Linked DNA regions of Tolumonas auensis DSM 9187. The protein of the gene in region 2 interacts with the protein of the main gene of each other region in a pairwise test. Links are inferred from orthologs where the notes say so. Each region holds a gene or a part of one and is shown on either strand. Other genes may lie near its edges. The genes, in order: malT and dnaJ.

The links.
Region 1: the proteins of dnaJ (region 2) and malT interact in binary tests that used the Escherichia coli proteins (3 or more experiments, as listed by UniProt). The link is inferred for Tolumonas auensis DSM 9187 from one-to-one orthologs.

The regions. Positions count from the first base shown.
Region 1 is NC_012691.1:56,256-59,890, reverse strand. Bases 1-3,311 are described here. They hold malT (HTH-type transcriptional regulator MalT), read right to left. Parts: upstream 2,922-3,311; coding sequence 201-2,921; downstream 1-200. Other genes in these bases: malP (maltodextrin phosphorylase), read left to right, coding at 3,178-3,311; mak (fructokinase), read left to right, coding at 1-152. In the rest of the region: more of malP, read left to right, coding at 3,312-3,635. UniProt on the Escherichia coli protein: Positively regulates the transcription of the maltose regulon whose gene products are responsible for uptake and catabolism of malto-oligosaccharides.
Region 2 is NC_012691.1:2,473,748-2,477,001, forward strand. What follows is about bases 325-3,254. They hold dnaJ (molecular chaperone DnaJ), read right to left. Parts: upstream 2,390-3,254; coding sequence 1,259-2,389; downstream 325-1,258. Other genes in these bases: yhbY (ribosome assembly RNA-binding protein YhbY), read left to right, coding at 325-579; greA (transcription elongation factor GreA), read right to left, coding at 638-1,114; dnaK (molecular chaperone DnaK), read right to left, coding at 2,476-3,254. Outside these bases: 23S rRNA (uridine(2552)-2'-O)-methyltransferase RlmE, read right to left, coding at 1-191; more of yhbY, read left to right, coding at 286-324.

The DNA.
Region 1 (3,635 bases), 2.4 Mb from region 2 along the record:
GCAACGTGGAGCGCATCTACGACAACCTTCCGCGTCTGATGAAGGAATATGTCTTCGGTGGTGAGTGTGAAACGCCGGTACGCAAAGCGCTGCACGGCGATTCCAGCGGTGTGCGTGGCGCCGCCTGGTTGTGGCAGCGGGATGATCTGTAATCCGGATAATCACTGAGGTGTCCGCTAACGGACACCTCTCCGTTTTTCTTACACCCCATACCCCATCAGTTTCAGCAGCTTCTGTGCCTGCTCGACCGCATCCTGCCGGTGCAGAATGCCCAGTTTCTGATACAGATTGCGGATATGCGTTTTGATGGTGGTTGCGGCGACATCCAGCTCGACCGCAATCTGCTCATTGCTGTAACCGGAGTAAATCAGCCCCAGCACCTGCCACTCGCGCTGCGTCAGCGGACTGGTGCGGATCAGCTCCGGTACATTCGGATGATTCAGCAATTTCTCGACAAACCCTTCATCGAAATGGGCGAATTTGTGGCGGTGATGCTGGTTGATATCTTTCAGCAGGCGCTGCGCCTTGTGCTGCTCCATCTCTGACAAGGTATTCAGCTGCAATAGCTGCCGCAGCAGTTGCGCCACTATCTCGCCTTCAATCACGAAGTGACTGACAAAGCCGGTACGATTCGACAGCGTCAGCGCTTCCATCAGCGTACGCTGCGCTTCACTGCGCTCGTCACATTGCCAGTGCAGCACGGTACAGAGCAGCAGATTACGGTTGAGATCGCTGTACAGATTCAGCCGCCGCGCTTCTTCGTTCAGGTGCTGCAGAATTTCCGCAGCCAGATCGTTTTCCTCCAGAATCAGGTGCGCCCGGGCAATGTTACGCCACTGTCCCTGCAGAAAATGGTTACAGGCCGCGTCCGGACGTTCCGCCTGTGCCAGCCAGTTGCGTACCGACTGTTTGTCGCCGGTCATCTGCCAGTACAGCAGCCGCGGAATATCGGCATTATTGATCCAGTCACTGTGATAATCGGCATTGTGCAGCAGCACTTCACAACGCTGCAGATGCTGACTGGCGTTGTCGATATCGCCGCGTGCCAGCGACACTTTCGCCAGCATCGCCACACACTGCAGTTGCTGCTTCTGCTCATATCCCGCTAACACCTGCAGCCCCTGCCGGGCACAGCTTTCGGCTTCATCCAGCCGGTACCACGACCAGAGCACCTGCGCACGGATACGCAGCAAAAATTCATGCAGCGGTAATTGTTCCAGATGCTGGTTCTGCACCAGTTCCAGCGCCTTATCCTGCACCTCATACGCCGCCTGCAGGAAACCCTGTGCAATCAGGATTTCACTCTGCTGCAGCAACGCCCACAACGCATAGTGATAGGTACCGTGGCGCCGCGCCATCTGCTCGGTACGCTGCATCATCGGCAGTGCACTGCTCAGCTGCCCGAGATAATGGTGCACTTCGCCAATGACCGAGGTGGCGACAATCCGGCCATAGAAATTGGTCGGTGGCAGTTGCTGCAACGCCTCACGCGCCAGATGGATCGCCTCCTCCGGCTGGTTGGCATTCAGCGCCACCTGCGCCCGCAGCGCATTAAACTCACCCTGCAGCGCATCGTTGAGCCGTACCTGATGTTCCGCCATCGCCTGTTTCGCCCGCTCCAGCAAGGCATCCACCTGCGTGTAGCGGTGCTGGCTCTGCGCCAGCCAGGCCTGCAGCAGCACCAGATTCGGACTTTGAATGAGCTCGTCATACGGCAGTGCCTCCAGACAGCCGGACAGCAGCGCCAGTTCGCCATGATGGAACAGCGACCAGCCGTATTGCAGCAGGATCTCCCGCAGCAGCAGCGCATCACTGGCCGCCAGTGCATGGTGGATCGCTTCCGACGGAATGTTCAGTGCCTGCCAGCCGGCCGCGGCCCGCCGGTGTAGTTCCGGCAGTTCCGCCGCCAGTTGCTGCAGACAACAGTGCTGCAGAAACGAGGCAAACAAGGGGTGGAAACGGAACCAGATGGTATCGCCGTCCATGTCCATACGCTGCACAAACAGCCCCCGCCGTTCCAGCTCACCGAGCTGCGCCAGTCCATCCTGTCGGCCGGTGAGTTTCGCCACCAGCGAATCATTCATCGAACGCAGTACCGAACAACGCAGCAGAAAATCCCGCGTTGGTGCATCAATGCGATCCATTACTTCTTCCGCCAGATACTCCCACAGATAGGTAGTATTCAGACCGGAAAGTTTGCGGGCTGACTGATGGACCGTAGAACGGGAATCCGGTGAGGACAAGGCGATCAGCTGCAGTGCCGTTGCCCAGCCCTCCACTTCATCACACAGCGTGGCGCTCTCCTGCTCATCCATCGGTGTCGTCAGGCGATTACAGAAAAATTGCTGTGCTTCCTGATGGTTAAACGCCAGCAACTGGTTATCCAGCTCCAGCAACTGCTCCCTCACCCGCAGGTTGGCAATACCGAGCGGCGGCAATGCCCGCGAGATCACCACCAGCGTCAGATTGTCCGGCTGATTACGCAGGAAGAAGCGCATCGCTTCATGAATCTCTTCATTATCAATCAGATGGTAATCATCGATGATGAGGTAGGTCGGTTCGGTCCAGTCGGCCAGTTCGGCAAACACCTGCCCCAGCAATGATGATAGACGCGCGTACTGATGCTTCTGACTGAGCGACTCGCTCTTCACGCAATGGCCACCGGTCGCATGTTGCAGCGCCGCGACCAGATAACGGGCAAAACGCTCCGGCTGATTGTCACTGTCATCCAGCGAAAACCAGCCGACATGCGGCAATGTCGCCGCCCACTGCGCGATCAGCGTGGTTTTGCCATAACCCGCCGGGCCATGCAGCAACACCAGACGATAATCCAGAGCCGTTTGCAGGCGTTGCAATAACCGCTCGCGGGTGATGGCATTTTGCAGTCGTACCGGGCGACTCAGTTTCGAAGGGATCAGCATAACGTCATTTCCAGTTATCTGTGGTCTCACAACCGCCACAGAACAATATTTTCAACTGCGGCACACGGTGCCTGCCGGATGATCTTTTTTCAATGCAGTCACTCACAAAACCATACTAACCGCTCACTAATCGCCTGTCCTACGCCCTGCTCATCCTCCTCGCTAATCTTTTTTCAGGAGGAGGTAACAGCTGATTTTTCGCTTCAGGATAGTCATCAATCGATTTGGGTTTTCCTGATGACGAAGGACGAAACGAATGACAATCAAGAAGCAGAGTAAAAAGCCGGCACTGTTTTCGGCCGCCGAATTTGAAGCAGCACTGACCCGCCAGTGGCAGCGTCTGGGTTTGCAATCCGCCACTGAAATGACGCCATATCAGTGGTGGCTGGCAGTGAGTGCCGCCGTCAACGAGCAGGTGGCGGCGCGCCGTACTGAAGGACAACTGCGCGCGGCAACTGGTGCCGAACGCCATGTGAACTACCTGTCACTGGAATTTCTGGTCGGTCGTCTGACGCTGAATAACCTGATCAGTCTCGACTGTGCCGATGTCGTGGCCGACGTGGTCAGAAAATACGGGCGTGAACTGACAGACCTGCTGGAGCAGGAAGTCGATCCAGGTCTGGGCAACGGCGGTCTGGGCCGTCTGGCCGCCTGTTTCCTCGACTCGATGGCCGCGGTCGATCAACCGGCGATCGGGTATGGCCTGAGTTACCA
Region 2 (3,254 bases):
CCTCCGGGAGCGGCACCAAGATCTACGACCGTCATGCCTTGTTTGATCAATTTGTCTTTTTGCTGAATCTCATCAATTTTAAATACAGCACGGGATCGCAGCCCCTGTTTTTGTGCCTGCTGCACATACTTGTCATCAAAATGTTCTTTTAGCCAACGTGTTGAGCTGGCGGTACGCTTCTTTTTACTCATGTAAACGACTCTGGGAACGAACCCTATTAGTATTAAAGTGTAGATGGGGTTAAAATGTGGCGTTTTCAATATTTAATAAAGAAGAAATAGTGCCATGAATTTAACAACCAAACAAAAGCAATATTTGAAAGGACTGGCTCATGATCTGAAACCAGTTGTCATGCTGGGACAGCATGGACTGACTGAAGGTGTGCTGGCCGAGATAGATGCGGCACTAAACCACCATGAGCTAATCAAGGTTAAAGTATCTGCCGCTGATCGCGAAACCAAGAAATTGATCGTTGACGCGATTGTCCGCGAAACCAATGCGGTACAGGTGCAGGTGATGGGGAATGTCTTAACTCTGTTCCGTCCTTCCGAAGAAAAGAAAATCCATATTCCGAAGTAACTAACAACGCCATCTGCTGCTTTGTTTCAGTAGCAGATGGCGTCATCCTGCACAGCCGTCAGATATATTCAACCTGAACAATTTCAAAATCAACTTTGCCTGCAGGCGTCGTGATAGTTGCTACGTCATCGACTTCTTTACCGATTAAGCCACGAGCAATCGGCGAATTGATAGAGAGCAAACCAGACTTGATATCAGACTCATCATCACCAACGATCCGGTAGGTAATTTCTTCTTCTGTATCGCATTTCAACACAGTAACTGTTGCACCAAAAATAACGCGGCCATTTTTTGGCAATTTAGTCACATCAATGATTTGAGCCTTAGATAGCTTGGCTTCAACTTCCTGAATGCGACCTTCACAGAAACCTTGCTGCTCACGGGCTGCGTGATATTCTGCATTTTCTTTCAAATCACCATGCGCGCGGGCTTCCGCAATTGCCTGAATGATTTGTGGGCGTTGTACTGTCTTCAAATACTCGAGTTCTTCGCGTAATTTCTCCGCGCCGAGCACGGTCATTGGAGTCTGATTCATAACCTTGGACCTAATCGTTCTTTCTTAGCGTTAAGAAAACGCAATAAGAGAAAGATGATATGAAAAACTCATATCATCTCACTACAAAATGGAATACCCGACTATACCTCAGCGCCTGCCCGAAACAAACAGACACCCGCATTATTAGCCTGTCAGATCATCAAAGAATCGTTTTACGCCCTCAAAGAATCCATCTGCTTTTGGCTTATGTGTTTTCACACCTGAACCGTTCAGTGAATCTTCAAGTTGCTTCAGTAATTCTTTCTGCTCGTCACTGAGTTTTACCGGTGTTTCCACCACAGCTTTACATAGCAGATCACCTTCAGCACCAGAGCGTAATGAGCGAACCCCTTTACCACGCAGGCGGAACATACGGCCAGTCTGTGTTTCAACAGGGATCTTAAGCATTACTCTGCCATCCAGAGTCGGCACTGCAACTTCGCCACCCAAAGCAGCCGTGGTGAAACTGATCGGGATTTCGCAGTACAGGTTATTGCCATCACGAACAAAAATCGGATGCTCTTTTACATGAACCTGTACGTACAAATCACCGGCTGGAGCACCAAACTCGCCTGCTTCACCTTCACCAGCCAAGCGGATACGATCACCTGTATCAACGCCAGCCGGAATTTTAACGGACAGGGTTTTGGTTTTTTGCACACGGCCATCGCCATGACATTTACGGCACGGATCAGTGATGATCTTACCTTTACCATGACAGTGTGGACACGCTTGTGTAACCGCGAAGAAACCCTGACGCATTTGTACCTGGCCGGAACCGTGGCAGGTTGGACAGGTTTGTGCTGATGTTCCCGTACGGGCACCTGAGCCATGACATTCGTCACACTCTACCAGCGTAGGAACTTTGATCTCTTTGCTTACACCCCGAACAGCCTCTTCCAGAGTCAGTTCCATGTTGTAGCGCAGATCAGAACCTCGTGCAGCTCGCTGACTACGACGACCACCACCAAAGATATCGCCAAAGATATCGCCGAATACATCACCAAAATCAGCACCACCGCCAAAACCACCCGGGCCAGCCTGATTCGGATCAACACCTGCATGACCAAATTTGTCATACGCTGCGCGTTTTTGAGCATCAGAGAGAATTTCGTATGCTTCTTTAGCTTCTTTGAATTTTTCTTCTGATTCAGGGTTGTCGGGATTGCGATCCGGGTGGAACTTCATCGCCAGTCGCTTGTAAGCTTTTTTGATTTCCCGCTCATCGGCAGAGCGTTCAACCCCTAATATTTCGTAATAATCTCGCTTTGCCATAGTGAGTCATCCATACCTTTTTGTATAGACAGACGGGCGTTGGTCTCCCAACGCCCGTGATTACTGCCAATAGCTGTTAATGATGCTTATTTTTTGTCGTCTTTAACTTCTTCAAATTCAGCATCGACAACGTCATCATGTGCTTTACCACCAGCAGTATCTGCACCAGCGTCAGCGCCTTGATGTGCATGCTGATGCTGCTGTGCTTGCTGTTGAGCAATTTCCATCAGTTTCTGAGATGCGGTCATCAGCTCTTGCTGTTTAGCTTCGATGGTTGCTTTGTCTTCGCTCTTCAGTGCATCTTCCAATGCTTTTACTGCTGCATCGATTTTCGCTTTTTCATCCGCTGGCAACGCAGTACCTGCTTCGGTGATCTGCTTACGAGTAGCATGGATCAACGCATCGGCATGGTTACGCGCCTGAACTAACTCTTCGAATTTCTTGTCTTCAGCTGCATTAGCTTCCGCTTCACGTACCATGCGCTGAATTTCATCATCAGACAGACCAGAAGATGCCTGAATAGTGATGTTCTGCTCTTTACCTGTTTCTTTATCTTTCGCAGAAACATGCAAAATACCATCCGCGTCGATATCGAAAGTTACTTCGATCTGTGGCAAGCCACGTGGTGCAGGACGGATGCCTTCCAGGTTGAATTGACCCAGAGACTTGTTATCAGTCGCACGTTTACGCTCACCCTGCAGTACATGGATAGTTACTGCTGACTGATTGTCATCTGCTGTAGAGAACACCTGTGATTTCTTAGTTGGGATCGTGGTATTTTTCTCGATCAGCGTAGTCATCACGCTACCCATGGTTTCGATACCCAGTGACAGCGGGGTAACGTCCAGCAGCAGTACGTCGTGTT